DNA from 2 places in the Ureibacillus suwonensis genome. Region 1 is predicted to be linked to the other one. Evidence: riboswitches for the same ligand, from Rfam matches in the RefSeq annotation. Region 1 holds a riboswitch; the other holds the start of a gene.

Region 1 (16,216 bases):
TTTTAACGGAAATTTCATATTCCTCTAATCCAACGATGAATTTTTTCGCTATTATGATAATGAACGGTAGTTCCATCACTGGGGGGTTGGTAATGCGGAGAATGCATTGTTTTTTTGCACTCATATTTTTTATTTTTCTACTAGCTGGATGCAGCGATATTAAAGAGGCGGTTTCCGGCATACATACTCAGGCGGAAAAAGCGAAAAGCGGTTTAACGGTTGATGCTTACTCATTGCGCGAATTTGAAATTGAATATAATGATGAAACCTTTACTGTAGAAGAATTGTTTAAAACTATTCTACGTGATGTCCAATGGGAATATGAAAAAAATCAAAATCAGCATCAATTGCTGATCAAGGGCACTTGGAAAGAGCCTCTTTTCGACTATTTGCAATTATCGGATGAAGTAAAAGAAGAACTTGCAACTACGGGAAAAATTTTGATTACATTAACATTTGAAGAGGATCAGCTGGTTCCCGGCGAAACAACGGTGACAATGAAATTAAAAGAAGATACATTGGTGGATGAAAAAGGAGAAGATATTTTACATTACTTTTATGATATTTATTTGGGCGAAAAAATGTGAATGGAGCCAATGCTGTGCACCCATCAAAAAAAGCTGACATTCGTCAGCTTTTTTAATTATATTTGTTCAAGAATAAAATGAATAAAATCATTCATGTTTTCGGGTGAAACCCCATGGCCCACAGGATATGTTTTATAGACCACCTTTGCCCCATATTCCTCAAAAAACGCTTTGCTTTTTTCACTCCAAACGATTGGGTAGTCATAATCATATTCCCCGTGGGAAATGAAAATTTTCGTCTCCGTCATATTCTGTTTATAATATTGATCTTTGACAAAGTCCGGCAAATATCCGGACAATGCAGCACATGCTTTAATCCGGTTCCCCATTGCCACACATAAAGTTTGTGCGATCACAGCACCTTGATTAAAACCTGCCACAAAAATTTTCTCCGGATCCAATTGATATTCGTCGATCGCTTGCAAAATAAAATCTTTGGTGACGGCCACCACTTTATCGAAAATTTCCTGTACCGGCTTTCCTTCTTCCTCAAACGTATAAAAGGCGTAACCGGGATCATGGGTGATCGGACCTCTTAAACTGAAAACATGGCAAACCTCCTGAATGCCCCCGATAATTTGCAGCAAATCCTCCTCATCACTGCCCAATCCATGGAACAAAAAGATCGCTGGACTTTGTTTACTTTCCACTTTAGGTTCGATATGTTTAAAAGTAAATACTGATTGCATTTTATTTCCTCCCGACTTATATCCTACTATACAACTATATTTTCTTTATTTTATGAAAACATATTATTTTTGCATTAATTTTGTTGATAACCCTTTTTAAGTTTTACTAGAAATCAATGATAATATTTCAAAAAATGTCGATAAAATGTATCTTTTTTATTATTTTTAAAAAATTTGTCTATTATTTGAAAATTAATTTGGTAAACTAAGATTAGAAGTATTTTATCAATTATCCTTCAACCACTTTCGGGGAAAATTTTACCGATTTTCATAGTAAAGGGGTGTCAATGTTGTATAGGGAAATTACAGTAGATCGCAGCTTATTATATATCGAGCAATATCATATCGACAATTTTAATAACCTGGCAAAAAAGTATAATCAATGCAATCATCTTGTAAAAGAGGGAGCACTTAATATCATAGATGCATGGATTATCGCCTTTAATATTTGGCTTTTATTACTTCCCGATAAATATAACATCATTCACTCAGCCGAAAAAACCCTATACTACTCCTCGAATTTCGTCATACTAAATGCACTTCAAGAAAATGTTCATTTTAATCAATTAAAAGCTCGAAAAAATCGCCCCGAATTATTATATTATATCATTTCTCTTTTACTGGCTACAGGTTTAAATAAATGGATTTTGCAAGTGATGACAAAATACGATTTAACCCATATGATTGAACGGAATAAACGACGGATCTACTTTGATGCGCATTTAGGGTCGGAGGAAGATCTCCAAGCCTTTTTGGAGGATCAATCAAAATTCGTGAAAGCGGCTGTAAAAGAGTTAAATTCCACAAATTCCTTTGATAAAATGATAAAACGTGCCATTGATGAAGCCTACAAAATTTTTAATGAATATCGGAATAAATCAAAAGAGCCATCCACTTCCTGAAGATGGCTCTTTTATTTGGTTATTATTATATTAATTGTTTTCCAATGTGGAAGCGACTTCCGCAATCACCACAATATTGTCGATTGTAGGACTCTCTTCGCTTCCGCCTGCAGGACGTTTATGCGCTTCTTTGAATGAATCGCTCTCTCTCCATGCCTGGAAGTCTTCCAGTGTATCCCAATACATGACTACACTCATTTCATCATAATCTTCAAATTGGGTGCTCACCAATACTTCCACTTTCTTGAAACCTTTGAATGTCAATAATGGGCCAGGTTGTGTAAATCGTGGAGCCATTTTTTTCGCAAATCCTTTTTTAACTTTGATGCGATTTGTCACTGTATACATAAAAACAAACCCCTTTTTCTATTGAGAATAATTATCATTTACATTATTAACATAGTTTAATGGAATACGCAATCCGTCCCTTTTATTCATTTGCCAAAAAATCAAAACGGAATGTATCATCCGTGATCGGTTCCACTTTTGCCAATGCATACGTGGAACCTTTTTGGGAAAAGAAATCGTATGTGGATCCTTCATTTCGGATTCCGTTCATTACAATGGGGTTGATTTCCTCCTCCGGAAACATGGTATCCAAGCCCAAATTCATCAACGCTTTATTGCCGTTATAGCGAATGTACGCCTTCACTTCATCCTCCAGGCCGGTTCCCCTGTATATTTCATCTGTGTATTGCAATTCATTGTCGTACAATTCCAGCAGTAATTCATAACCCCATTGTTTTAATGATTCTTGCTGTTCTTTCGTAAATTGGTTGAATAGATTTTGGGCAAAGATTCCGACAGCCACTCCATGAATCGATTCATCTCTCAATATGAGGGATATCACCTCTGCGCTGTTTCGCAAAATCCCTTGTCCGCCCAGATAGAGCGGATAGAAAAATCCGGAATAGAACAGGAAGGATTCGAGCATGACAGAGGCAAACATGGCTTTCCATAAACTCACCGGATCATGTTCTTGAATGGCTTGATAAATTTCCGCAATTTTTTGCGCTTTATACTGCAAATGTCCATTTTCTTTCACCCATTGAAAAATTTCTTCGATTTCGTCTTTGTTGCAAAGGGTTGTAAATATATAGGAATAGGATTTGGCATGGATGGCTTCAAAAGCGCCAAACACCGTCAATACCGCTTTCACTTGCAAATCCGGCACATGCCTTGCTATTTCATTCATACCGATATTGGTTTGGATGGTATCAAGCAGCGTGAGGCCTCCAAAAACCTTTTTATACGTTTCCTGATGCCCAAAAGTTTTCCATTGCGGTATATCTTTTGACACGGCGATTTCTTCCGGGAACCACATTTGCTTCCATTGCTGATCCCAAAATACTTTGGCAAGGCCATTGGTCGGCTGATTCCAATTCACCGCTTCATAAGTTAAATGGTGCATGCTACACATTCCTCCAATTTTTGTAGTCGTTGGCGCACATAATAGACCGTTTTGATGCCGCGTATCCAGGCATAAATATACACTTTGGCGAGTCTTTCCGTCGTCCACTGGTCCGTAACATAAACGGTCATGGAAATGCCCTGATCCACATGTTTTTGTGCCGCCACATATAAATCAATCATTTTATACGGATCCAGGTCATAAGCTTCCACATAAGTTTCCTGATTTTCGTTGTTCAGGAATGGCATTGGATAAATCGTGCGGCTATCCGCATAATCCCGAATTTCCACTCTTTCCGTAATGGGGGCGATGGAAGCGGTGCAGGAACGGATATATGAGATGGAACCCGTTGGCGCAATCGCCAGTCGATAAGCATTGAATAGCCCGTATTTCATGACATCTTCTTTCAATTTTATCCACATATCCCGGGTGATGATCGGCACGTTTCCCAAGGCTCTTTTCACCGCTCCAACCGGTTCTTTGTCCGTCTTATGGATGTAATTTTCAAAATAGTTGCCGTTTGCATATTCGCTCTCTTCAAACCCAAAAAAAGTTTCTCCCTTTTCTTTCGCCATTTGCATGGATGATTTCAATGAATAATAGTTCAATGCTTCCATGAAATAATCGATGAATTCGATGGACTCCTTTGAACCGTACCGAATATTTTGGGAAACGAGATGGCCGTGCAAATTCATCACGCCCAGTCCGACCGAATGCATCAACCGATTCGCCTTTCTGACAGAAGGCACATTTTTGATATTGGTCATGAGGGACACTTGCGTAAGCAGCCGCATTGCCGTATCAACCAGCTCTTCAAAACGGTGAAACTTCGTCGCATGGTGAATATCCAACGAACCAAGATTGCAAGATACATCCAATCCGTATTCATTCGGCTCATCTTTGTCATGAATGACGCTTGTCCGCTGCAATTGCAAAATTTCCGTGCAAAGATTGGACATCTTCACTCTTCCCAATTGTTTTAAAGGATGACGCTTATTGACGTTGTCATCGAAAATTTCAAATGGATAACCGGATTCGAATTGGCTTTTCTTAATTTCTGTATATAATTTTCGTGCATTGATCCATTTCAACTTTCGGATATTCGGGTTATTGAGCAGTTCCCCATACATTTCCGTCATGCTGATTTCGGACATTCTTTTTCCGTATTCCCGATAAATGTCATAAGGGCTGAAAAGGGCCATCTCTTCATCCTTTTTCATCAGCTCAAAGAAAATATCAGGTACAATGACGCCCGTTGATAAAGTTTGCAACCGGATTTTTTCATCGGCATTCGGCTTTTTGGAAGAAATAAATTCTTCAATATCCCCGTGGAAGATATTCAAATAGGCAACGCCCGAGCCATTCCGTTGGCCCAATTGATTGGAGTAGGCAAAAGCGTTTTCCAACAGTTTGGCAACGGGCATGACCCCGCTTGCCCGATTGGCGATTCCTTTGATTGGATCCCCCAAAGGCCTCAAATCCGTCAAATTGACCCCCACTCCTCCGCCAAGTCTTGAGAGTTCCAGACAATATCCAATGTTTTCGGCAATGCTGTTCATCGAATCATCCATCGACAATTTGAAACAGCTAACCAATTCACCCCGCGCTTTTTTCCCGCTGTTCAGGGCAGTTGGCGTCGCCGGTTGAAAAGCTTCCATGATGGCACGGATCGCCTTTTCCGCCATTTGTTCATTTCCATCCGCCAGATAAAGGGCAATAATGCTCATACGATCTTCATAAGTTTCTAAAATTTCCTTTCCATCCCGGCTTTTCATTGCGTAGCTGTCATAAAATTTTTTAGCGCTCATAAACGTTTGGAAACGGAACCGGTAGGCATAGGCGATTTCAAATATTTGCCGGATAAAGTCCATGGAATACTTTTTCAAGAAAGCTTCCTCATAATAACCTTCTTCTATTAAATAACGAACCTTTTCTTCTATGCCCGAAAACTGGCGCATGCGGGGATGAATATACTCGAAGAAAAATTGACGGGTGGCCTGCCGATCTTTCTCCAAGTCGATGCGGCCCGTTTGCCGATAGTGATTCAACACTTCATTATTGAGCATTAAATATGTTTTCATCTGAAAATCCCCCCTTGTATCGTTCTTTTATAAAACTCCATAATGGCGTGATAATTTTTTTGAAATCCCCTTAATTCAATCTTTTCAACAATCGGGATGCCATAAGTTTCACTGATCACATCTGCAGAACGGCAAAAATAAGAATGACCAAAATTGGAATTCCCGCTTGCCACCACTCCTTTGCAAAGGTGGGCATTATTTTTTAAAAACCCTTCTACAATTGGTGGCACTTCCCCAATTCCATCGGTATAAGTGCACAACAAAAAGGGTTCGTCCAATATCAGCCCTTCTTGAATTTCAATGTTCGGCAATCCTAATTGATGAACGATAAACCGCACATTTCCGGTTCTTGAGGCATAAGCGATCATACCTTCATCATGCCGATGATTTTTTTGGCTTCTTCCATGTCATCCATCAGCTCACCGTCAATTTCCATAACCGGGACAGTAAAGAATCCGGCTTTCAATAATCTTTCTTTCGCTTCTTCATTGGAATCAACGTTTATTTCCTCATATTGTCTTTCGAAACCCAGTTTCTTTAACTCAAATTTCATCAACATGCACTTTGGACAAACTTTTTTGGAATATAACTTCATATCCTTTCTCCTTTCCATCAATTCAATGACAAAAAAATAAGCCATACCCTTTTTCGGGTAAGGCTTTGAAATGGAAACAATCAGGCGCTAAGAAATGGACCTTTTGCTTCCATTTCTTAGCCCCCGAAGAAATGAGCAATTTCCGTTTATCAGGCAGGTCTCCTGGCTCATGCATCATCCTACAAGTTCCCTTCCCATGCCATTGGCACAGTGGATTTGAACTTTTCGTCAGCAATTACAGTTGCGGGGACAGCATCAGATTTTCACTGATTTCCCTTTTAATCTACTATATATAGTAGAACCTGATAAACAAATATACTATATATTGTGTTGTCGTGTAACATTGTAACATGCAGATTTGTTAAATACAAGTGGAATTGGAAAAACTTAATGTTTAAGCATGATTTCCAATCGTCTTAATGCTTTTTCCTGCTGAATGTACAACTTTTGGGCCTCTTCCAAAGAAATGAGTTGAAAGCGTATTTTCGAAAAGGGTTGAAGTTGGGCGAGTTTCGGCAAATCAACGGAAACCACTTGAGCCAATTTAGGATAACCGCCCGTCGTCTGACAATCCGCCATTAAGATAATGGGCTGCCCGCTTGGAGGCACTTGGACGGTTCCAAAGGTGACTGCCTCTGATAATAATTGGATAGGTTCTTTCGTAATTAGTGGACTATCCCCCATTAAACGGTAACCCATGCGATCCGCATCTTTCGAAATCGTAAAGATGCAATTGATGAAGGCATTCCTGCTTTTTTCCGCAAATCGATCATATTCCGTCCCTTTTACCACCCGAATTTCCGCATCCCGACTCTTAATCAACCAATCTCCCGGAAGAATCCCCCACTTTCCTTTTTGCACTGGCTTCGATTCCGGAATTGGAAGTTCGTCTCCTTTTTGCAAAGGGCGGCCTTTAAATCCTCCTATCCCGGCACGGATATAAGTGCTGTAACTATTTAATACTTTCTTGACTTGAATTCCACCTTTGATGTGCAAATAGCCCCTTGCTCCATCTTTGCAGGAGCCCAGCTTTAAAATGCTGCCCTTTTCGGCAAAAACCGGCTTCCACATCCGGCATGGTTTCTCATTCAAGAGCGGATGAAAATTGGCCCCTGTCAAACAAAACACCGCATCACAATTAAATTTCACCGTCGGACCGATTAAAGTGAATTCCAGTGCCGCAGAAGGCGCTTGCTGTAACAGCATTTCCCCCATGCGATAAGAGAGGGTATCCATTGCCCCTCCAACAATGACGCCATACTGCTGAAAACCCCTTCTTCCTGAATCTTGGATCGTCGTTAAAAGACCCGGTTTCAGTATTGTCATCGTCATGACCTTTCACCTTCTAATTCCATAAACTCTTTTTCAGTAATGGGGACAAAACGGATCCGGTCTCCTGCCCGCAATAACGTTGGCGGGTTTTGATCCGGAAGAAACAATTTTAATGGGGTGCGGCCAATGATTTGCCACCCTCCAGGTGTTTCAAGGGGGTAAATCCCTGTTTGCTTTCCGGCAATCCCTACAGAACCGGCCGGGATTTTCAATCGGGGTGTTTCTTTGCGGGGAGTTGCGATTCTTTCATCCATCCCGCCCAAAAAAGGAAATCCGGGTGCAAAGCCCAACATGTAGACAAGATAATCGTTTTTTGTATGTATCTCAATGACTTCTTTTTCAGACAAATGGTGAATTCGGGCAATTTCCGTTAAATCCGGGCCATAGATTCCTCCGTAACAGACAGGGATTTCAACCAATCTGTTTTTTTCCTTTGGCAAATCAATCTCTTTTTGTAACAGCCTTTGAAGCCGGGAGACCACTTTTTCGTACGGGGAGCGCCCTTCAATATCCCATTGATCCACTGCCATTACATCATAATAAACACAAACATTCGTATAACTTGGTACAACCTCTATCAGACCATCGAAGGGCTCCTTTTCAAGAAGGGAAAGAAATTTTTTTATTGATAAATGGATCTCTTCTGAAATGGCATTTCCGAAATAGACCAATACAGCACTTTCCCCCAGTGGTTTAAATTGTACGGCCATGTTTGCTACTTTCCTCCAATTTGTATCAATATTAAAGGAATTATATCAAAAGCACATTTTTTATGATATATTTTTCCATAAATCCATTGAGTATCTGGAATAATAAATTGGAGGTTATTGATGTGAACCGGGTCGATTTGAATTGTGATATCGGAGAGGATTTTGGAAGATACACGCTCGCCAACCAAAAAGAAATTTTACAATATGTTTCTTCAGCGAATATCGCCTGCGGTTTTCATGCGGGGGATCCATCCGTCATGAGGGAAACGGTGAAAGTGGCTCTGGATCATGGAGTGAAAATCGGGGCCCATCCGGGATTGCCGGATTTATTGGGATTCGGAAGAAGGGAAATGGCCATCACTTATCAAGAAGCTTATGATATGGTGGTCTATCAAATTGGCGCATTACAGGCTTTTTTAACGATTGAAGGAGAAAAAATGCAGCATGTGAAGCCCCACGGCGCCCTTTATAATATGGCGGCAAAAGATCCTGAAATTGCGGAGGCCATCGCAAAAGCGGTATATGACGTTTCTCCCGATTTGATCTTATTCGGCCTTGCATCGAGCGAATTAACAAAAGCGGGTGAAAAAATCGGACTTCGGACTGCCCACGAAGTATTTGCTGACCGTACTTATCAAAAGGATGGCACGTTAACATCCCGAAAACAGCCCGATGCAATGATTACCGACCAAAATGAAGCCGTTCAACAAGTGATCAGAATGGTGAAAGAAGGAAAAGTAAAATCCCGCCAAGGCGTGGATGTGCTTTTACGGGCGGATACCGTTTGTATTCATGGTGATGGTGAACATGCCGTGGATTTTGCAAGATTTATCAAAGGGGAATTGCTGAAAAATGGAATTGAAGTGAAGGCTTTCATATAAAATTACACTTTGGATTCAATGAAACTTAAACAATATGAAAGGCTGCCCAATCATGATTTCCACTGGGCAGCCTTCCTTTTAACGGGCAACTTTTGTTAATACTCTTTCCACCGATGCCCGGTCGAATCGCTGTTTTTTAGTGACATCCAGTTGGACAATTTCGCCATTGTGTACTGTAATTGATAAGTTGCCGTAATCTATATTATTTAATTGTTTAATGATTTGTTTTAACACGTCTTCTTTTAATTTAGCCATACCACCACTTCTTTCTTTTTATTCTTATTGAAATACTAAGGATAAGGTCGAAAAAAATGAATCAGTTCCCAAAACGTGTAAAACTTCTTCCTGCTTAGATTATATGCCGGGAAAAGGAATGTTATCACCTGTAAGCATAGGGATCAATGATAACTTTGCCACTGTGTCAATGCACTTTTCAGGTGGCAACCCAGGATCAAATCCGCCAGTTGCTCTTCCCCGCCAATTAATAATAACGCCATAGCTAAATCTTCTTCATCTAAAGTGAATTATTACCTTATTTTTTTCTAATTAATGAACTTTCTTCCCCATTCACATTTTTCGGAGTATTTTTGGAAACCGTCACACGGCGGACGATGCGGCGTTCATCGTAATCGGCGACTGCATAATGCTGGGATGCCAGGTTATCCCAAATGACAAGATCCCCTTTTTGCCAATTCCAGCGAACTGTGTTTTCCGGGCGAGTCACATAGCTTTGCAAGATTTCATAAAGCGCCGCTGATTGTGACGTTGAATAACCTTCGAATTGGCGGACGAAATGACCAAGCAACAAATGTTTCTTGCCGTTTTCAGGATGCAAGATTACCACCGGATGGCGTGTTTCATATTCGATTCTCGCAAATACACTCCGATGCTTTTCAATATACTCTCTTGCTTTTTCTTTTGATTGGTTTACATATGCTAAAGCAGCATAGTCGAATTTATTGGAATGGATTGCCCATAATTTTTCCGCCAATTCTTGCAATTCTTCAGGCAAATCAGTATAGGCCGTATGGGTATTCGCCCAGATCGTATCTCCGCCCACGGATGGAATTTCCACACCGCGCAAGATGGAATAACGGGGCACTTCAGGAACGAATGTCACATCTGTATGTCAAGAGTTGGCTTTCCCCCCATATTGGGAATCCAACTCAAGAATTGCTGCTGTGTTTTCCTTCACCGGCACTGTTGGATGGGCGAACAATTCACCAAAACGTTTTGCAAACTCCTCATGTGTAGCATCATCCAAATGTTCTTGACCACGGAAGAATAGCACCAAATGCTCATTTAAAGCTTCCTTGATTTGTGATAAAGTCTCCCCATCAATATCCGGCGTCAACTTCACCCCATGCACCTCTGCCCCGATGCGGCCCGCTTTTTTCACGATTTCAATTTTTGATTTTGTTGCCATCAAAATCACCCTCCGTTTTTATATTATTATTCTTATAAGATAACTTGGTTTATAAATAATAATTAACTTATTACCAAAATTTTAGAATGAATCCATCATGCCCTTCATCTGCATCCAAAAGTTTTGCTTCAAGCAAACATTCTGAAAAGCGACGATGGAAAGCAAAAGAGGTTTAACAATTTCAGCATCATAATCCGCTAAAATGTTAAACCTCTTTTGGAAAAGTCGGTTCGAATATTTGGTTGATAACAATTTACAATCCTGAGAAACATTTGTCAATAGTTTTCCGATAAAAAAACTTTGTTTTTTTATTTTGTTTCCAATTCTAAACCCAACCATTCGGCATTTGACAAACCCTCATTTGGTTTATGATGCAATTTTCCTGTTTATTGGAGAAGCACTTTATACTCAGGATACGGCTGATTAGAAAATTCAGGGCAACAGTGTTATATGTGGACGAGCGATAATATGATAGTAAAAAAAGTAGAAAGGGGATTGTGTTGAGGCAAAGTGAAATTGGAGGTTTTATTCTCCGGCTTGTATTGGGGGCCACTTTCATCATGCACGGTTTGGCAAAATGGCAGGAAGGGATTCCGACGGTGGCGGAACGATTTGCCAACTACAATTTGCCGTATGCAGAACTATTGGCTTACGGCGTAACCGGTCTTGAAACGATCGGCGGAATCTTTCTCATCATCGGGTTTTCCATTCGCTTTTTCGCATTTCTTTTTGTGCTGCTTATGGCGGGGGCCATTGCAACCGTGAAATATGACGCCGGTTTCCTTCATGGATATGAATTGGATGTCGCTTTGATGGCCATGGCCGCTTATCTTCTGTTTGCCAGCAATCGTTTCCTTGCCCTTGACAACTTCATCGTGGAAGAGAAAAAGAAAAAAAATAAATGAAAAAAAAGGTAGAACACGAGCTCGCGCCACTATGTTCTACCTTACATCCTTTATTTTTTAGTCACCAATTCAAGTTCAACCGGTACAAACTCTTCCACTTTTTCACCGTTCAAATATTTCACGGCCGTTTCAATGGCAGTTTTCCCAATTTCTTCAGGTTTTTGGGCAACACTTGCAGCCATTTTTCCTTCATCAATTTTCTTCAATGCGTCATCTGTCGCATCAAAGCCGATGACAACAATCTCTTTGCCGGCAGCTGAAATCGCTTCAAGGGCACCTAAAGCCATTTCATCATTTTGAGCAAATACCGCTTCAATATCAGGATGGGCTTGTAGCATGTTTTCCATTACAGATAATCCTTCGCTGCGGTTAAAGTTGGCTGGCTGGCTTGAAACAAGATCCACTTTTCCTTCCACCGCTTTAAGGAAACCTTCTCCGCGGTCACGGGCAGCAGATGAACCTGGAACGCCTTCAAGCATTGCCACTTTGGCACCTTCACCTACCAATTCCAACAAATATTCCCCTGCAAGCTTGCCGCCTTCCACATTGTCAGAGGCGATGTGGGCAACCACTTCACCGCTGTCTGCTGAACGGTCCACCGTAATGACCGGAATTCCTGCGGCATTGGCAGATTCCACGGCAGATCCAACCGCAGAAGAGTCTACAGGGTTGATTAATAATAAATCAATGCCTTGCTGGATTAAGTCTTCCACGTCGGAAGCCTGTTTGGATGCATCATCTTGCGCATCGACAACCACTAAATCCACGCCTTTTTCTTTGCTGACCGCTTTTGCACCATCGCTAAGAGTGACGAAGAATGGGTTATTTAATGTGGAAATGGAAAAACCAATTTTGTAAGAACCTTCTTCTTTTGTTCCTTTTGCCGCATCATCCTTTTTTTCCAATGAAGAATCCATCGAACAGGCGGATAACACTAGCATTGCAATCACAACGAAAAATAAAAGCTTCATGTTTTTCATCATAAACACTCCTTTTTAGTCTTTTTTTCGGTCTAAAAGTACTGCGAGCAGTATGACGATCCCTTTTACGACTTGTTGCCAGAAAGAAGATACGCCAATCAAGTTCATACCATTATTGAGAACCCCAATAATCAATGCACCGATTAACGTGCCGAAAATCCAACCTTTCCCGCCATTCAGGCTTGTCCCGCCTAATACAACGGCCGCAATGGCATCCAATTCATAGGACTCGCCCGCCGTTGGTTGAGCAGAATTCAAGCGGGAAGTTAAAATTAATGCGGATAACGCAGCAAGGAATCCGGAAATGGCATACACTGCGATTTTCACTCTGTCGGCATTAATGCCGGATAATTTTGCCGCTTCTTCATTTCCGCCAACCGCATAGACCCGGCGGCCAAATGTCGTTTTGTGCAAAATGAAAGCGAGAATGGCGAAAGAAACGATAGTTGTGATCACCGGAATAGGGACACCTAAGAAATAGCCTTTCCCAAATAATTGAAATGATGCATGGTCTCCCAAACCGGAAATCGGTTTACCGTTTGTATATACAAGCGTCAATCCCCGGTAAATTGTCATTGTTGCCAAAGTCGCAATAAATGGGGCCACTTTTCCTTTTGTAATAATCACCCCGTTGAAAGCTCCCAACACAAGTCCAAGGATTAACGCAACCCCCATGGAAACGATTGGGTCCGTTCCGCCTGCCAATAAACTGGCGGCAACAGCCCCCGTCAATGCAAGCGTGGAACCTACGGATAAATCGATTCCCCCTGTGAGAATGACAAAGGTCATCCCAAAGGCGATGATGGCACTGATGGAAACTTGTCTCAACACGTTAAAAATATTGGAAATCGTTAAAAAACTGGGATTCATGATGCTTACGACGATAATTAAAAGAATTAAACCGATTAACGGTCCCAGTTTCGATATCATTTCTTTTGACGACTTAGTCAACTTGCTCACCTCCAGTAGCAAAATGCATAATTCTTTCCTGGGTCATTTCTTCTTTTGAAACTTGGCCCGTTATTTTCCCTTCATGCATGACAAGGACACGGTCCGCCATGCCAATGATTTCCGGCAATTCGGATGAAATCATTAAAATCGCTACACCAGCCTGTGCCAGATCATTAATAATCTGGTAAATCTCTTTTTTCGCACCGATATCGACGCCGCGGGTCGGCTCGTCCAAAATCAATACTTCCGGCTCAGTGCCAAGCCACTTCGCAAGCACAACCTTCTGTTGATTTCCTCCACTTAACGATTTCGCACTTTGCTTTGGACTGGAAGTGCGGATTTTCAACTGTTGAATATATTGGTTGACAAGGGAAGTCTCCTTCTCTTTGTTCACCACACCCGAAGAAGATACTTTTTTCAGGTTGGCAAGGGACACATTTTCCTGGATGGAAAAATCAAGAACCAATCCTTTTGTTTTTCGGTCCTCGGTCACATAGCCGATTTTGTGTTTCATTGCATCAATCGGCGTTTTAATGGAAACTTTTTTTTCATCAATCAAAATGTCGCCACCGTGGGCTCTTCTGTAGCCGAAAATGGTTTCAGCCACTTCGGTTCTTCCAGCGCCCATCAGTCCTGCCATACCGACCACTTCGCCTTTGCGGACGTTGAATGAAACATTTTCAAACAAACCTTTGACCGTCAAGTTTTGAACTTCCAGCTTAACGTCGCCAATTTCCGCTTTTCGTTCAGGGAACCGTTCCCCAAGTTCCCTTCCAACCATCATGGCCACAATTTCATCAAAGTTTGTCTCCGGTATATTCCGTTCCCCTACATATTGACCATCCCGCAAAATCGTGATCCGGTCACAGATGGAGAAAATTTCTTCCATTCGATGGGAAATATAAACGAAGGAAATTCCTTTGGCTTTTAATTCCCGAATGGTTTCAAACAATGTTCGGATTTCCCGATCCGTCAAAGCGGCAGTCGGTTCGTCCATGATGATATACTTGGCATTGCTTGCAATCGCTTTTGCAATTTCTATGATTTGTTGCTTCCCAACGGAAAGATCTCCGGCCATCGTTTTCGGATGGATATCCAAACCCAATTTGGCAAGCAATTCCTGGGCTTCCTGATCCATTTCTTTATTTTTCAAAATCCCAAACCCGAATGTTTTTTCTTTCCCCAAAAACAGGTTTTCTGCAACAGTCAAATCAGGCAATATATTTAATTCCTGATGGATGATGACAATTCCATGTTTTTCTGCATCCTTTGGGGATTTAAAGTGCACCGGTTGTCCATCCACCTTGATTTCACCAGCATCATTTGAATGGATGCCGCCCAAAATTTTCATTAATGTCGATTTGCCGGCACCGTTTTCACCCATCAACGCATGGATTTCGCCATCTTTTAAATTAAACTGAACATTTTTTAATACGGCATTGCCGTTAAACGCTTTTGAAATGCCTGTCATTTCAATCATTTCATCACCTACTTTTGGAAGGAATCAATTAAAAAATCACACCGCATTGCAAAATGACATTGGCATAAGGCGTCGTTTCGCCAGTGCGTATGATGAATTTCGCTTTTTCTGTCAACCGTTTGAATTCCTCATGGGGAACATAAGAAATATTTGGAAGTGCTTTCATTAATTCATTTGAAAGCCCTCTATTCTCCGTTTGGATTTCATCCGCAAGTACCGCACCTTCGACCACCAAATCATCAAGCACTACTTCCAAGATGGAAAGGAAACCCGGTTCCCCCAATTTATAAGATAAATCGATGCAAGGCACGCCATCCGGTATCGGCAAACCGCAATCGGCGATGACGATCCGGTCGGTATGTCCCAATTTGGCAAACCGGCCGGCCAATTCTCTATTTAAAATTCCATGTTTTTTCAACGTTCATGTCCTCCTAAGCGTGCTAATACTTCATCCAACTTTGGCATGCCGCCTTGGGCCCCAAACTTTTCCACGGAAAGGGATGCGGCAATATTGGCAAATTGTACCGCTTCTTCGATGGTATTTCCGCTGCAAATCGCATGGGCAAAAGCGCCATTGAACGTATCCCCTGCTCCCGTTGTATCAACGGCATCCGTTTTATATCCGGAGATTCGCACAATTTTTTTGCCATCGTAAAATGCCGCGCCTTCACTGCCCAATGTGACAATGATTTTATTCGGATGCTCTTTTAATACCGTTTCCCAATCGGCACCAAAGATGAATTCACATTCTGTTTCATTGGGTGTCAAATAAGTGATTTGATCCATCCATTCTTTCCTGAAGTTTTTCGCTGGCGCCGGATTCAACAAAACGGGGATGTGCTTTTCCTGACAAATTGTCAACACATGTTCAATCGTTTCTACCGGAATTTCCAATTGCATCATCACCAGTTGACTTTCCAGAATGTGATGAATATGTTCATCAATGATTTCTTTGCTTAAATCATAATTCGCCCCAGGTATGACGATGATGCGATTATCGCGATTATGTAACAAGATATTGGCAATTCCGGTTGAATTCGTTGTTGTTACCACTCCGGACACATCGACTTTTTCATTTTTCAGATTGTCGTAAAGTTCTTTCCCGAAACTGTCATTTCCAACTGCTCCAATCATGCGTACCCGGCTGCCCAGTCTTGCTGCCGCAACGGCCTGGTTTGCCCCTTTGCCGCCTGGAATTGTTGAAAACCGTTTCCCTTGCACCGTTTCACCTTGTCTTGGGAAAATATCCGTTTCGACAGCTAAATCCATATTGATGCTTCCGACTA
Region 2 (16,216 bases), on a different contig from region 1:
GTTCCGCTGCCTCTTCATAGGATGAAACAAATTTGATAAAATCCTGTTCAAGCTGCAATTTTTCCCTCTCATAGCGGATATAGGGGATATTTAATTGTTCGGCTACCCATTTTGCCGTTTTATGTGCTTCTTCCGCAAAGGGATGACTGGCATCTACAATCATTGTCACCCCGGTTTCCCTTGAAAATTCGTACATTTTTTCATAATTTAATCTACCAACTTTTACTTCTATGCCTTTATCAACAAGACTTTTGGCTGCAGATTCTGTTACTACGGTGGCCATTAGGGGGAAGCCTTCCTTTTTTAACAAAACAGCCAATTCACGTGCATCACTTGTCCCAGCAAGAAATAAAATCATGGTTTCACTTCCATTTTTTCATCAAGTTGGACGTTACGACCTTTGTAATCATGATGATGTTTATGACCATGGTGATGTTCATGTTCATGCTCGTGCTCATGGTGATGGTGGGAAATGAGCCCCTTTTCCATTAACTTTTGAACATTTTGTATATCTTTATCACCGTTCGAATGCCCTGATAATGCTTGTACCATTCGTTCAATAATGACAGATTTTAATCGGGGATGGTATCCAAAATAATGGGCAATTTCAATGTTTATTTCGGGATATTGTTCTTTGAAGCGTTCACAATAGGATTTCATCCGCTCCATTAATATGCCCGTAAATAGAAAATATGGAAGCATGATGATTTTTTTAGCACCAAGCTTTATACATCGTTCAATCCCTTCTTCAACCAATGGTTCTGTCACTCCCATAAAAGCTCCTTCCACTACTTGAACATTTAACTTTTCCCATAGCAGTCTTGTAATCTTGAAAAAATCACCATTGGCATATTCATCGCTTCCTCCCCGGGCAATTAATAAAATGGCTGTATCTTCATGTTTTGCCTGGGTATCAAAACCGATTTCTTCTAAACGTTCCAGTAAAATTTGAAAAATATCTTCATGAATTCCCACAACTTCACCATAAGTGAATTTCACATGGGGATATTTTTCTTGCGCCTCTACAATTTCTGCGGGAATATGAATTTTAGAATGTCCTGCATGGAGCAAGATGATCGGCATTACATAGATTTCACTGGCACCTTTTTCGATGCAAATCTTAATTCCTTGAGAAATCGTTGGTTCAGCAAATTCTAAAAAACATGTTTCTACTAGTAGACTTGAATCAATTAATTCTCTTGTTTGCTTTACAAATTCTCTTACTTCTTCATTTCCTGCTTCAAGCTTACTTCCATGTCCTACAAATAAAATAGCTTTCGTCATGTTATCCTCCTAATCTGCACAAGGGATCGGCTGCAAATTGAGCTTTGGCTCATTATCTTGATATTTGTACCCTGCCAGCACTTTTTTCCGTTTAAAATATTTAAATAATCGTTCATTTGGATGAGCATTTTCTTTATATTCAACAATCAGTTTTTCAATTAATTCGACCAATTTTTCAGCTTCCAACCCCTCTTCAATCAATTGACCCGGATGTGCGGTGCGTCCTACCGGTTTTGCACCTAAAAACACATCAAATTTTCCTTTTCGATATACGATTCCAATATCTTCCATAACGGCGTTGTAACATGCCATCCCACATCCATTGATGCCGATTTTTAATTCTTTCGGCACAGCTTTTCCTCCAAATCTCTGTTGCAGCTTTTCAGCGTACGGTATCGAATCCGTTTTTTCACCATCACAAAAATCACAAGCCTTCACCGTAATGACATTTCCTACAGGCATCACCAGCAAACCAACATTTGTTAGTTGTTCTACAATTTGTTCTGGATGATTAGTTGGAATACTGATCCGCAACTGATGATCCCTTGAATAGTCCATCCTTCCCTCATGACCAACAACTTCAGCCAATAGCTTAAATTGCTCAGGGGTGAATCGTTTATTTGCCACTCCAGGACTTATGGCAAACTCAAAAACTGGTTTATAGTCTGTTTTTTCCACAACGAAATTTGGCTTTCGGTCCAGCATTGCAATTGCTTCGCATGCTAGTTGAAAAGGGGTTTTTTTTGACTCTCTTTTCTTCGATTCCAAATTTTCCAAAGACCAAGGTTCTGCTTCTTTTTTCAATCGTTCATGAGGTTTCAATGGTTGTACCTCGCGATCAAGCGTATATTTTCGTTGATACCCCCTCGGCGTAATCATTAAGTCATCATATACAAATGTGGAGGTGTTTCCAATAATCACTGTTGTGAGCATACCAATCTCGTGTTCCAGCATATTATCCAACGTCGTAATCACAATCGATTGTCTTTCACGATAAGCACTTTTTACAAGTCCAACCGGTGTATTCGGTGACCGATATTTTAGTAATATCCGTCTTGCTTCCACGATTTGTTTTGTTCTTCTTCCGCTTTTCGGATTGTATAGAGCAATCACAAAATCAGCTGCTGCCGCTGCTTCAAGCCTTTTTTCGATAATTGTCCATGGTGTTAAATGATCACTTAAGCTGATTGTGCATGAATCATGCATAATCGGGGCACCGAGTAGGGAACTACAAGAATTGATGGCAGAAATTCCAGGAATGACTTCCACTTCAACCCCTGACTCTTTATGCCAACCTTGTTCAACGAGTACTTCATAAATGAGACCGGCCATGCCATATACACCGGAATCTCCACTAGAAATGACCGCTACCTGGTGCCCTTCTTCCGCAAGTTTTACCGCAGCCTGTGCACGTGAAACTTCTTCCGTCATCCCAGTACTTATAATTTTTTGTTTGACGTTTAATAAATTTTTTATTAATTCCACATAAGTTTTGTATCCAATGATATAATCACTTGCTTTTATCGCTTCCACTGCCCGAAATGTAATGTGATTAGCGTCCCCTGGACCAAAACCGACAATGTATAGCTTTCCTCTCAAAGACATCACCCCATTTATATTGTTACCTTCAATAAATAATCTTTAAGAATTTCCAATAATTGTTCTTTTGAACGGTAATCAATTGTATGTAAATTCACCCCTCTATTTTTCAATATTTGCGCTATTTCGAATATTATTGATGTTTCCAGATTTGCTTTAGTAATAATATCTTTGTGTTCTTCAAACAGTTGAGAGAAATTACCTTGAAATAACACTTCACTTTGATGCATCACAATTACTTCGTCAGCCCATTCATAGGCAAAATCAATATCGTGAGTAGAAAGAATAAGCGTTCTCCCATCACGATGAAGTTCATCTAATAGTTTCCTTATTTTCTTTGTGTAATAAATATCCAAAGATGCAGTTGGCTCATCAAAAAGGATGACTTCAGGATCCATAGCAAGCACACCTGCGATGGAAACCCGCTTTTTTTGTCCACCGCTTAAAAAATGAATCGGTTTATCTAACAACTCACCTACGTCTGTCAGAACAATTGCTTTCTCAATTAACGTCTTTCGTTCCCGTTCCGGCAACTTTAAATTATATGGTCCATAACATATGTCATCTCGAACCGTCCCATTAAACAACTGGGTTTCAGGGTTTTGAAAAACGATTCCTACCCGACGTCTTAAATTGATCAACTCTTTCCTCGAATAGGTTAATGGTTGTCCATCGATGCAAATTGTGCCGGATGTTGGTTTTAACAACCCATTTAAATGCAATAATAATGTGGACTTTCCTGCACCATTGCTGCCTAAAAGAGCAATTTTTTTCCCTCGTTCAATTCGTAGATTGATATTTTTTAAAGCCTCAGTCCCATCTTCATAACGGTAGTACACTTCGCTCAGTTCGAAAATAGTAGTACTCATTCAACCAGCTCTCCCAACGGTGAAATTAAAAGCGATAATCAATATACTGATTAACATAATGAATATCCAACGGCTTCTTGAAAATCGAATTGTTCTTGCAATAACAGCCATATAACCATTTAAACTTCTTGCATTGACTGCGTTGTTTAAATCTTTCATTTCATGGAATACCTTAACAAATAAAGCGCTAATAATAAGTCCAATCGACTTGATCGTTTTGATAAATGAACCATGTCCCAACCTTGCTTTTTGTGCAAGAAATATTGTCCTGCTTGAATCCAGAAATAAAAATATAAATCGATAGATTAATGCGATTAAATCCAACAAAACCTGCGGAACTTTCAAGCACTGTAAACCAAACAGAACATCCTGAATGGTTGTCGTTAAGATTAAGAAGTACAAGCAACTGATACTCGATAAGGAAACAGAAAATAAAGTCAAGGCCTTTTCAATACTTTCCTTCATGATTGAAATAACAACGGGACCAATGATGGATTGAAAAATTGCTCCTTCTAAAGGGCTTTCGGTAAAGCTGAGTAAAATAACCAGTATACTTGATAATAAAAAAGCGACAGGAATTAACAATAACTTCCAATATATACGAACAGGAATTTTGCCAAAAATTATGGTAATCACAACCATGATGAAAAATATGAATAAAGACGTGTATATATTTTGAAACAGGATATTAAGTATTAAAGGAATCAATGCAAATACGATTTTTTCAATCGGATGTATGTTTCTTAATGGTGAATGATAAGCGTAAAATTCCAGCATTCTCATTTCGGTATCTCAGCATTTCCGCCCCTATTCCGGCCTCTCATATATCCTATAAAATAACCGATAAACCCAGCACCGGCAGCTCCTTGCAAGACGAATAATAAACTTTCGATTTCACCACTAGGAGGTTCCCATATACTAGAAAACCAAGGTTTATAGGATTCGTTCAGCTCTGTGATCAATTCTTCCGCTTCCCCGTCTGCACCGCCGTATTCTGCATTTCCATTGAAAATCAGCGGAATGCAAATCAAAGCTATCGTAATAAATAAGATAAATGCGTTATTTTTTAACATCTATTTCGCCTCCTGAGTTTTGTTTAACACTTGAAGCAACTTTAATTCATTTACGTTATATTTCACCAAGAAATTCATCACCATGACTGAAAGCAACCCTTCTACAATCGCTAAAGGAATTTGAGTAATTGCAAAGACGCTAGCGAATTTGACAAATGAAGCAAATATACCACCCACTTCAGAGGGAAAAGCAAGTGCAAGTTGAATAGATGTAATAACGTAAGTGCCTAAATCAGCTAATGAGGCAGCCAAAAAGACTGCAAATGTAAACGTTAGACCGATCTTTTGCGCCCCCTTAAATACTCCATATGCAATAAAAGGACCGGCAACAGCCATAGAAAATGCATTGGCACCAAGCGTCGTTAACCCCCCATGCGCCAATAGCAATGATTGAAACAGCAAAACAATACTACCTAGAACACTCATTACAAAAGGTCCAAATAAAATCGTTCCTAAACCCACCCCGGTAGGATGAGAACAACTCCCTGTAACGGAAGGAATTTTTAAAGCGGATAAAACGAATGCGAATGCTCCGGATAAACCCAGCAATAATTTTGTCTCAGAATGAACCTTTATAAGATTGCTTATATTCTTTAACCCTATTATTAGAAAAGGTAATGTTACGAGCCACCAAAAGACAGCCCATTCTGCCGGCAAAAAACCTTCCATGATGTGCATAGCAAAGGCAGGCTTAGGAACCAACAACAATAATGCTAAAAAATAAATTGGCTTTTTAAACGAAATGTTCATAAAAACCCTCCTAAAAAAATATATGAATAATAAAAAAACACTGCTAAATTAGCAGTGTCCCACAATAAGGCATAACGATACGCATAATGCTAGTATGATGCCTATTCGTGTACCTATCCTCGTAGGACACTACCATCCACTCCATACGGCAGGTCTCCTGGCTTAGATTCATCGCTCCAAAATCGCCTTCCCATTTTCACAGTGGCATTTGATTTTGAGCTCCTCTTCACAGTGGCGGGACCGCACTAGATTTTCACTAGTTTCCCTATTAAGCTAATTTTCATTAGCACCGTATGGAATATTCAATTGTTGAAATTTAATAGTATTGTAGCATATAGATTCAAAAATTTCTATATCTTTCTAAATAGAATTAAAAATTTGACAACTCATTTTTTCTTTCAGCCATTACAAAATTAAGATTTTTGCTTTCTTTTGTATCAAAATAGATAGCCTATTTAAAATTTTTAGAAAAAAGTAGTACAAACCGGGATTGGCCTGTACTACAAATGTTCGTATTCATTGGATTATAGCGGAATATTTCCGTGTTTTTTCTTAGGTCTTGATTCTTCTTTATTTTCAAGCATTTCTAATCCTTGAATTAACTTAATGCGCGTTTCTCTTGGATCGATGACGTCATCCACCATTCCAAGTGAAGCAGCAACGTAAGGATTTGCGAATTTTTCTTTATATTCTTCAATTTTTTCTTGGCGTGTTTTTTCTGGATCTGGGGAATTGGCAATTTCGTTTGCAAAAATGATATTTGCCGCACCAGCAGCACCCATTACAGCGATTTCTGCATTTGGCCAAGCAAATACAAGGTCGGCACCGATGGATTTAGAGTTCAATGCCACGTATGCACCGCCGTATGCTTTACGTAAAATGACCGTAATTTTTGGCACTGTTGCTTCAGAATAAGCATACAAGATTTTTGCACCGTGACGGATGATACCGCCATGTTCTTGTTTAACGCCTGGGAAGAATCCTGACACGTCTTCAAATGTAATGATTGGAATATTGAATGCATCGCAAGTGCGAATGAATCTGGACGCTTTGTCGGATGAATCGATATCAAGTCCTCCAGCTAAAGCTTTAGGCTGGTTACATACAAGCCCTACTGAATAACCTCCAATGCGTGCAAATCCAACAACGATGTTTTTCGCAAATTCTGAATGCACTTCCATGAAGGAACCTTCATCCACCACTTGTTCCACCACTTTACGCACATCATATGGACGAGTTGGTTCGATTGGCACAACGTCAATTAATTCAGGACGCCAATCATCGCCTTCCGGACGTGGCAAGCGAGGTGCTTTTTCTTTATAGCTTTGCGGTAAGTAGCTTAACAATCTTCTGATTTGTTGGATTGCTTCTTCTTCGGATGGTGCACGGAAATGAGCGTTACCGCTGATGGAGTTATGCACTTTTGAACCGCCTAAATCTTCTGACGAAATTTTTTCTCCTGTTACCGCTTCAATTACTTTTGGTCCTGTAATGAACATTTGGGATGTTTTATCCACCATTAAAATAAAGTCTGTAATCGCTGGAGAATATACTGCCCCACCAGCACAAGGACCCATGATGACGGAAATTTGCGGAATCACTCCGGAATAAATGGAGTTGCGATAGAAAATATGACCATATCCGTCCAATGAAAGTACCCCTTCTTGGATGCGGGCACCACCAGAGTCGTTGATACCGATGAATGGCGCACCGTTTTTAGCAGCCAAATCCATCACTATCGCAATTTTTTTCGCATGCATTTCACCTAGTGCTCCACCAAACACTGTGAAATCCTGAGCAAATAAGTATACAGGGCGTCCATTGACTTTACCATAACCTGTTACAACCCCGTCACCAGGTCCTTTTTGTTCGCCCAAGCCGAAATCCGTTACACGGTGCTCGATGAAAGGATTAATTTCCACGAATGTGCCTTCATCCAGCAATAATTCAATACGTTCGCGGGCAGTAAGTTTTCCTTTTTCATGCTGTTTGGCAATACGTTTGTCGCCACCGCCTAAATAAATCTCTCTTTTTCGGTCATACATTTCATCAATTTTGTCTAACATGTCCATTATTCATTAACCCCTTTTCCACTTTTTTCATATAGTTCATATAAAACTCCAAAACTGTCTTTTGGATGAATGAAACATGCTTCTGCCCCACCGGCAGCTGGAATTGGTTCTTCAGAAAGAAGACGTACTCCCTTTTCTTTTAATTCCGCCATTTTTTCGCGAATATTATCAACTTTGAAACAAATGTGCTGAATTCCTTCGCCGCGTTTTTCAATATGATTATAAATTGCTCCTTTTTCGCTTAACGGTTGCAACAATTCAATATGGACGTTACCGGCATCAATGAATGCCACACGCACATTTTGAGTTGGAACTTCTTCAATTCTTTCTAGTTTTAAACCTAACACTTCAGTATAATATTTCACTGATTCGTCTAGGTTTTTGACGGCTATACCTATATGATCGATATTTTCCATGATGACACCCCTTCTGTTATAGTACATAACCTATTGTAACGAATTTGCGAAAATTACGCTACGTACTTGAGAAATTTTTCAAATTTGATAAACTAAAAATATGAAAAAAAGGAGAGAGCGAGAAAATGAGCAATAAAAAAATTCAAAAAGTGGTCGTATATGCGATGATTGCAATTATGTTACTCTCAACATTGGCATTCGGATTGTCATTTTTCTAATAACCGGTAGCGATTACAAGTCAGTAATCGCTATTTTTTATTTCAAAAAAATTTTCCTCAACCATCTTTATACTGTATCACAACAGATCTATTTAAAAATTTTCCGTAAAATAATAAAATTATATGATTTCTGAAAATAGAGGACGCTTTTTCAAGAAAAATTACAAAATGCAGAATCCGCAATACTATTATTAAGAACATTTAGTATGCGGATTCTTTAATTGTTACATTAGACTTCGTCGCAATATTCCTCAAAATAAGCCTGCAAATTGGTAATGACAGACATTACATCATGCCCTTCAATCTCATGACGGCCGATATCCGCCACCACTTTGCCGTCTTTTAATAGAACAAAAGCCGGGGATGAAGGGATATGCTCTTCACCGAAATGCGCACGTGCCGCTGCTGTCGCTTCTTTATCTTGTCCCGCGAAAACGGTCACTAGATGATCAGGGCGTTTATCGTAATGAATTGCATTTGCTGCCGCTGGACGGGCGATGCCACCCGCGCAACCGCATACAGAGTTGATCATGACAAGGGTTGTTCCAGGACGCGCAAAGGCTTTTTCCACCTCTTCAGGCGTTCTTAATTGCTCATATCCCGCACTCTCTATTTCCGCACGGGCTGTTCTGATAATTTCCTGCATAAATAAATCGTAATCCATCATGTCATTCATTCTCCTTTCAACTATACATTTTAGCATAGAGGACTAAAGAGGTCATTGCAAATAAGAAAAGGAAGAACTGAAATGATCTTTCCATGGATTACGGTTTAATATCACCCAAAATCCGGAAATAATTGATGAATTCCTTGAGTAACCGTCAGTTTTCCTTGCAAAATTTCTTCTTCCAATTGCTTGACCAATTCTTTGTTTTCTTTCTTTCCGAAAAACGAATCGATTAAATGGTCATGAATCATGGAATAGAACCAATCGCTAGTCTGTTCCCTTCTTCTCGTATACCAATAACCGGATTCCTTCATTTGTTTTTCGAAGGATAATATCATTTCCCAAACTTCTTTTAATCCGGTTTTTTCATAGGAAGAGACGGCAAGGGCCTGGGATTCCCAACCAGGAGTGGATGGTTGCAAGAAATGCAAAATTTTCCGGTATTCCCGAACCGTATTTTTCGCTTTCTCCACATTGTCTCCATCCGCTTTATGGACAACAATTCCATCCGCCAATTCCATAATCCCTTTTTTCATTCCTTGCAGTTCGTCCCCTGCTCCGGTCAAAACAAGCAGAAGGAAAAAGTCCACCATTCCGCGCACATAGGTCTCACTTTGCCCTACTCCGACCGTTTCAATGAGGATCACGTCATATCCTGCCGCTTCGCATAGCAGCATCGTTTCTCTCGTTTTCTTATGCACACCGCCAAGAGTGCCGGCGCTTGGAGATGGGCGAACGAAAGCATTTTCATGCCGGCTCAAATTTTCCATCCGCGTTTTATCCCCTAAAACGCTTCCGCCGGAGATGCTGGAACTCGGGTCAATGGCAAGGACTGCGACCCTTTTTCCCATGTTGCAGAGCATTGTGCCGAAAGCTTCAATAAAAGTGCTTTTTCCTGCTCCTGGAACGCCGGTGATGCCGATCCGTACACTATTGCCTGTATAGGGGAGCAGCTCTTGCAACAGTTGTTGGGCCATAATTTTATGTTCCGGATTGGAGCTTTCGATCAATGTGATCGCTTTGGAAAGAGAAGTGCGCTTTGCTTCGCGCACTTCACCCGCTAATTGTTGTATATCAATTTGCTGTTTTTGCTTTTTACGAAACTTTTTTGGGGCGACATAAGTCATCCCGTCATGTTTGCTTTCAACGCCTTTCATGACATTCAAAGCAGTCTCTTCAGCGTTCTTTTCCTCCATCATTCGGACACTTCCTCATATCCTAAGCGTCGATAAATTTCTTCAATGATTTTAATTGCAGCAACAGGAATTACTGTTCCTGGTCCAAAGATTGCTGATACGCCATTGTCATATAAGAATTGATAATCTTGTGCAGGGATAACCCCGCCAACTACGACAATAATGTCTTCTCTTCCTAATTTTTTCAATTCTTCAATTAATTCAGGCACTAAAGTTTTATGACCCGCAGCCAAGGAAGAAACGCCGACGCAATGAACGTCGTTTTCTACTGCCATTTGAGCCGCTTCTTGAGGTGTTAAGAACAATGGCGAAATATCCACGTCAAAGCCAAGGTCTGCATAACCCGTAGCAACTACTTTCGCACCGCGGTCATGTCCGTCTTGACCCATTTTCGCAATTAAAATACGTGGACGACGACCTTCGTTTTCTAAGAATTCATCTGTCATTTGTTTCACTTGTTCAATTAATTCATTGTCGGAGAAGTTGGATGAATATACGCCAGAAATGGAGCGAATCACTGCTTGGTGGCGTCCGCATACTTTTTCGATGGCGTCGGAAATTTCTCCAAGGGTTGCACGGGCTCTAGCTGCATCTACTGCAACCGCAAGCATATTTTCTTCTCCAGTGGCAGCCGCTTTCGTTAAGCGCTCAAGATGTCTTTGCACTTCTTCTTCATTGCGTTCTGCTTTAATTTTTTGAATACGTTCAATTTGTTTTTGGCGTACGAGAGTATTATCGATATCCAAAATATCGATTGGTTCTTCATAGTCTAATGTATATTTGTTTACGCCGACAATTGTTTCCTCTTTTGAATCAATTTTTGCCTGGCGTTTAGCAGCAGATTCTTCTACTTTCATTTTTGGCAAGCCTGTTTCAATGGCTTTTGCCATGCCGCCAAGGTCTTCGATTTCTTTAATTAATTCCCAAGCGCGTTTCGTTAACTCATCTGTTAATTTTTCTACATAATAAGATCCGCCCCATGGATCGATAACTTTTGTCATCAATGTTTCTTCTTGCAAGAATAATTGCGTATTGCGGGCAATGCGAGCTGAGAAGTCTGTTGGAAGCGCAATAGCTTCATCAAGGGCGTTTGTATGCAAGCTTTGCGTATGGCCCATTGCCGCAGCATTCGCTTCAATTAACGTACGTGTCACGTTGTTGAATGGATCTTGTTCTGTCAAAGACCAGCCGGAAGTTTGGGAGTGAGTTCTAAGTGCCAAACTTTTTGGATTTTTCGGATTGAATGTGCTCATCATTTGGGCCCAAATGCGGCGAGCGGCACGCATTTTCGCCACTTCCATGAAGTAGTTCATACCGATTCCCCAGAAGAAAGATAGTCTTGGTGCGAAGGAATCGATATCAATGCCAGCTTTTAAACCAGTTCGAACATATTCAAGTCCGTCTGCCAACGTGTAAGCCAACTCGATATCTGCTGTAGCCCCGGCTTCTTGGATATGATATCCGGAAATGGATATTGAGTTGAATTTTGGCATAAATTTACTAGTATACTCGAAAATATCCGCAATGATTTTCATTGACATTTCAGGAGGATATATGTACGTATTACGCACCATATACTCTTTCAAAATGTCGTTTTGGATTGTACCGGCAAGTTTTTCCGGTGTGACTCCCTGCTCTTCGGCCGCTACAATGTAGAAGGCCATAATCGGAATAACCGCCCCGTTCATTGTCATGGAAACGGACATTTGATCCAATGGAATACCGTCAAATAAAATTTTCATATCTTCAACGGAGTCGATTGCAACGCCCGCTTTCCCAACGTCCCCTTTTACGCGGGGATGATCGGAGTCGTAACCGCGGTGAGTAGGCAAGTCAAAGGCAACAGATAGACCTTTTTGCCCCATCGCCAGATTTCTGCGATAGAAAGCATTGGATTCTTCCGCTGTAGAGAATCCGGCATATTGGCGGACTGTCCAAGGACGGGCTACATACATTGTCGGATATGGTCCGCGCGTATTCGGAGCGATACCAGGGAAATCTTTCAAATGTTTCGCTTCTTTGATGTCATCATTAGAATAAAATTCTTTCACTTCAATTCCTTCGTTTGTTGTGAAGGTATGGGAAGGTTGAAGTTGTTCATTGTCCAATATTTCATGTATATTCACTGATTCAAAGTTGGCTTTCATCGTTGTACCTCCTTCAAGCTTTCAAGAAGTGCAGTGAGCTTCTCCACAATATTTTGGCCGAGATAGATAAATCCGTTTAATCCTTTAGATAGCCATTCTTGTTCCTCTTCAGGGAATTTGCCTGCAACATCCAAAATGACACTTTCTTTTTTGCCTTCCAATAAAGCAGGCACGATTTCTTTTGTTTGGTCATTTGTTGCGGCGATGACTACATAATCAGCATCCGTTTGTTGCAACCAATTTTTTGCTTCTTCAATGGATTCGATTTCTCCGGATTCCACTGGCACAACTCCGGCAGTCGCAAAGAATCCTTCCACAAAATCGGCACGAGGTTTGAAGTCTTTTAATTTTCCGAAAGTTAAGATGCCGATTTTTGGATTCGCTTTTGCGTATTGTTCACGGAGTGTTTCAAACGGCACAGCAAGTCGCTTAATGTCGGCATAAAGCGGATTTGTTTCCGTTTGCAGTTCATCCGCAGGGTTTGCATAAATGTTTGTACCAATTAATGAATGTTTTCTCGTTTCCACTTGTTGGATACGTGTTTTGTAAACTTCTTCTAATGCTGATTGAAGTTTTCCGGATTTTTCGAACTCGTCGATGCCGCCTGCTTCTTGAATTTGAAGGAATAATTCCCAAGCTTTTTCCACATATTCTCTCGTCAATGTTTCAATGAAATAAGAACCGCCTGCAGGATCCAATACATCATCCACAAAAGATTCTTCTTTTAACACCAATACAACGTTTCTGGCAATACGGATGGATTGATCCGTAGGTTTAGTCAATACATCATATGGGTAAACAGTAATTGCATCCGCACCGCCAATCAATGCGGCAAATGCCTCGTTGCCGGCACGCAATAAATTCACGTAAATATCGTATTTTGAGAAACTGCGTAGAGACGTTTCAGCAAGTACCGGAACCGGAACGGCCTCTACGTTGTAAGCCTTTTCAAAAGCTTTCCATAAAACTTTAAAGGCTCTCAATTTTGCGATTTCTTGGAAAAAGTGCGTATCAATGGCGAAATGAACGAAAAATTTATTGGCAAAGGATTCAAAGGATTCAGACTTCTCCGCATACTTTGCAGCCTGAGCTAAACTAAGAGCCAATTCCTGCACAACATGCGCGCCTTCATAATGGTATGGAACCGTGTCAGCCGCAAATGTGCGCACATTCGGATAACCTTCAAGTTCAACTGCATCTTTTGCAATAACATAACCTTTTACTTTTTCCCGATCCGCTTCAGGAATTTTTGAGAATACATCTAAAATGCGGTCACTTTCGACAAGCAATTTAAATGGAGTTTCCACCAAGTATTTCGCAAGTTCGTTTAAATTTTCATCATTCCACTCAAGCACTCTGCTATCGATTGTAATGATGCCGTTTCCTCTTTTGACACTGTCTTTCAAACGGTCAAAAAATTGTTCTTCATTATCCCCGTAAATAGTTTGAGCCGCTTGTACAGAATCGGATGCTTTTAAAGAACGGATTGTGGAAACTTGTTTTTCCAATTCATCCCCCAATTTTTCTATTAACATTTCTTGTGTATACAACGGTTGTAAAGTGATTCCCTCGATTGTCTTCGTGAAAAGTGATTCAAATGGCTTCCCCTTTAATGACTTTATTGCTGTTTCTTTCCACTCGTCATAACTAACAGCAGGAAATTCAATTTCATTCATGTTGTTTGACATAGTTGTCGCTAAACAGCTTCCCCCTTTTTTCTTTTATTATAATTTTTATAATTCTTATAATACATTAGAAACCTTGTCCAATAAAGTACAAAAATAAAAGAAAGCCTTGATTTGCAAGGCTTCCAGGAATTATTAATAAACTGTTTTTTCAAAATAATTCGTTTTTTCGAGAATATTTTTTACTCTATTAAGAAATTTGCCACAAACGTATCCATCTAAAATTCGATGGTCGATCGATAAGCATAAATTCACCATATCCCGGATGGCTATCATATTATCGATGATGACCGGCCTTTTTACAATGGCTTCCACTTGCAAAATGGCGGCTTGCGGATAGTTGATAATGCCCATGGATTGGACAGAACCGAAAGACCCTGTATTATTGACCGTAAAAGTTCCGCCTTGGATATGTTCGCTCTTTAATGTGCCATTCCGCACGTGTTGGGATAGTTCATTGATTTCCTTGGCAATTCCTTTGATGGATTTATCGTCCGCATTTTTAATGACCGGCACATAAAGGGCATCTTCAGTTGCAACGGCAATGGAAATATTAATATCCTTCTTCTGGATAATTTTATCTCCGGCCCAAACGGAATTGAGCATCGGAAACTCTTTTAACGCTTGTGCAACGGCATTGACAAAAAAGGCGAAATAAGTAAGATTGAAACCTTCTTTTTCTTTGAATTGCTGCTTGATGGAGTCACGGTACCGGACTAAATTTGTCACGTCCACTTCCATCATCAACCAGGCGTGTGGAATTTCCTGTTTGCTTCTCACCATGTTATTGGCAATGGAGCGTCGAATGGCTGAGACAGGAATTTCCACATCTCCGGCATTCTTTTCAATTTGAATTGGTTTTGATGCCGCTTCCGCTTTGGCCGGAATCGTTTTATGGGACTCTGCAGCTGCCGCTTCCGTTTCCTTTGCGACGGAAAATTGGCTTCCATCTTTCCGGGACTCGATAAACTTGAGTATATCTTTTCTCGTAATGCGGCCGTTTAATCCGGTTCCCGTCACTTGTTCCAAATCAATGTTATATTCGCCCGCCAGTTTCAATACGGCTGGAGAATAACGGTTTTTCTGCTTCGGAATGAGTTCGCCATAATCCGGCTCATTGATTTTCACTTTTGCATCGGAAATCGTCGCATTGCGAATGGCCTGGCTGATGTTTGATTGTTTTTCTTCCACAACTTCAATCGTACAGATGACGGTTCCGACAGGATATGTTTCCCCTTCGTTTCCGATCAGTTCTTTCACAATACCGGTGAATGAGGAAGGCACTTCCGCATTCACTTTATCTGTCAATACTTCCGCCAATGGGTCGTATTTTTTTACAAAATCTCCTGGCTTCACTAGCCATTTTTCAATTGTTCCTTCTGTAACACTTTCCCCCAATTGGGGCATGATGACTTTTTCTACTGACATATGGATTCCCCCCCTTTAAAAAGCGGCCAATTCCCGCATCGCCCGTTCGATTTTTTCAGGACTGATCATGAAATATCTTTCCATGGTTGGTGCATAAGGCATTGCTGGAACATCCGGCCCAGCGAGTCTCATAATAGGTGCATCCAAATCAAATAAACAATGTTCCGCAATGATGGCTGCCACTTCGCTCATGACGCTGCCTTCTTTATTGTCTTCCGTCACAAGGAGCACTTTCCCGGTTCTGGTTGCCGCTTCAATAATCGCTTCCTTATCTAAAGGATAGACAGTCCGCAAATCCAAAAGATGGACGCTGATTCCGTCATCCTGCAGTCGTTCGGCTGCCTGGAGGGCATAATTGACGCAAAGGCCATACGTTATAACGGTAATATCGTCCCCCTCCCTTTTTACATCCGCCTTCCCGATCGGAATCACGTAGTCATCGAGCGGCACTTCCCCTTTAATTAACCGGTAGGCCCGCTTATGTTCAAAGAATAAAACCGGATCTTCATCCCGGATGCTTGCTTTTAGCAATCCTTTTGCGTCATAAGGAGTCGAAGGGATGACAATTTTCAGACCGGGTGTATTGGCAAATAATGCTTCCACAGATTGGGAATGATATAATGCGCCGTGGATCCCTCCACCGTACGGGGCGCGAACGACAATCGGGCAATTCCAATCATTATTGGAACGATAACGGATTTTCGCCGCTTCCGATACAATCTGGTTTACCGCCGGAAGGATGAAATCGGCAAATTGCATTTCCGCAATCGGGCGCATTCCCACCATTGCAGCCCCAATCGCCACACCGGCGA

What was found. Region 1 has a riboswitch for cobalamin ahead of ACFPOH_RS03230 (glutaredoxin family protein). Riboswitches for the same ligand answer to the same signal wherever they lie in the genome.
Region 2: it holds a riboswitch for cobalamin, as region 1 does, so the genes downstream of both, ACFPOH_RS00650 (energy-coupling factor ABC transporter permease) here and ACFPOH_RS03230 (glutaredoxin family protein) in region 1, are expected to answer to the same signal.

The regions. Positions count from the first base shown of each region.
Region 1 is NZ_JBHSNQ010000037.1:25,686-41,901, reverse strand. Features, by position in the region: gene ACFPOH_RS03265 (23S rRNA methyltransferase) at 93-587, shown strand; gene ACFPOH_RS03260 (alpha/beta hydrolase) at 644-1,276, opposite strand; gene ACFPOH_RS03255 (hypothetical protein) at 1,564-2,178, shown strand; gene ACFPOH_RS03250 (heme oxygenase) at 2,209-2,526, opposite strand; gene nrdF (class 1b ribonucleoside-diphosphate reductase subunit beta) at 2,609-3,589, opposite strand; gene nrdE (class 1b ribonucleoside-diphosphate reductase subunit alpha) at 3,577-5,670, opposite strand; gene nrdI (class Ib ribonucleoside-diphosphate reductase assembly flavoprotein NrdI) at 5,667-6,038, opposite strand; gene ACFPOH_RS03230 (glutaredoxin family protein) at 6,035-6,265, opposite strand; cobalamin riboswitch at 6,401-6,586, opposite strand; gene ACFPOH_RS03225 (5-oxoprolinase subunit C family protein) at 6,653-7,597, opposite strand; gene pxpB (5-oxoprolinase subunit PxpB) at 7,594-8,307, opposite strand; gene pxpA (5-oxoprolinase subunit PxpA) at 8,430-9,188, shown strand; gene ACFPOH_RS03210 (YezD family protein) at 9,267-9,443, opposite strand; partial or broken gene ACFPOH_RS03205 (TauD/TfdA dioxygenase family protein) at 9,721-10,614, opposite strand; gene ACFPOH_RS03200 (DoxX family protein) at 11,115-11,519, shown strand; gene rbsB (ribose ABC transporter substrate-binding protein RbsB) at 11,570-12,499, opposite strand; gene rbsC (ribose ABC transporter permease) at 12,515-13,450, opposite strand; gene ACFPOH_RS03185 (sugar ABC transporter ATP-binding protein) at 13,443-14,930, opposite strand; gene rbsD (D-ribose pyranase) at 14,959-15,348, opposite strand; gene rbsK (ribokinase) at 15,345-16,216, opposite strand, start outside.
Region 2 is NZ_JBHSNQ010000009.1:66,544-82,759, reverse strand. Features, by position in the region: gene cobK (precorrin-6A reductase) at 1-358, opposite strand, end outside; gene ACFPOH_RS00675 (sirohydrochlorin chelatase) at 355-1,284, opposite strand; gene cobJ (precorrin-3B C(17)-methyltransferase) at 1,294-2,889, opposite strand; gene ACFPOH_RS00665 (energy-coupling factor ABC transporter ATP-binding protein) at 2,898-3,752, opposite strand; gene cbiQ (cobalt ECF transporter T component CbiQ) at 3,753-4,535, opposite strand; gene ACFPOH_RS00655 (energy-coupling factor ABC transporter substrate-binding protein) at 4,532-4,825, opposite strand; gene ACFPOH_RS00650 (energy-coupling factor ABC transporter permease) at 4,826-5,575, opposite strand; cobalamin riboswitch at 5,706-5,884, opposite strand; gene ACFPOH_RS00645 (acyl-CoA carboxylase subunit beta) at 6,100-7,647, opposite strand; gene mce (methylmalonyl-CoA epimerase) at 7,647-8,063, opposite strand; gene prli42 (stressosome-associated protein Prli42) at 8,189-8,281, shown strand; gene ACFPOH_RS00630 (BrxA/BrxB family bacilliredoxin) at 8,511-8,948, opposite strand; gene meaB (methylmalonyl Co-A mutase-associated GTPase MeaB) at 9,059-10,147, opposite strand; gene scpA (methylmalonyl-CoA mutase) at 10,144-12,291, opposite strand; gene ACFPOH_RS00615 (methylmalonyl-CoA mutase family protein) at 12,288-13,979, opposite strand; gene ACFPOH_RS00610 (dihydrolipoamide acetyltransferase family protein) at 14,112-14,942, opposite strand; partial or broken gene ACFPOH_RS00605 (biotin/lipoyl-containing protein) at 14,934-15,404, opposite strand; gene ACFPOH_RS00600 (alpha-ketoacid dehydrogenase subunit beta) at 15,420-16,216, opposite strand, start outside.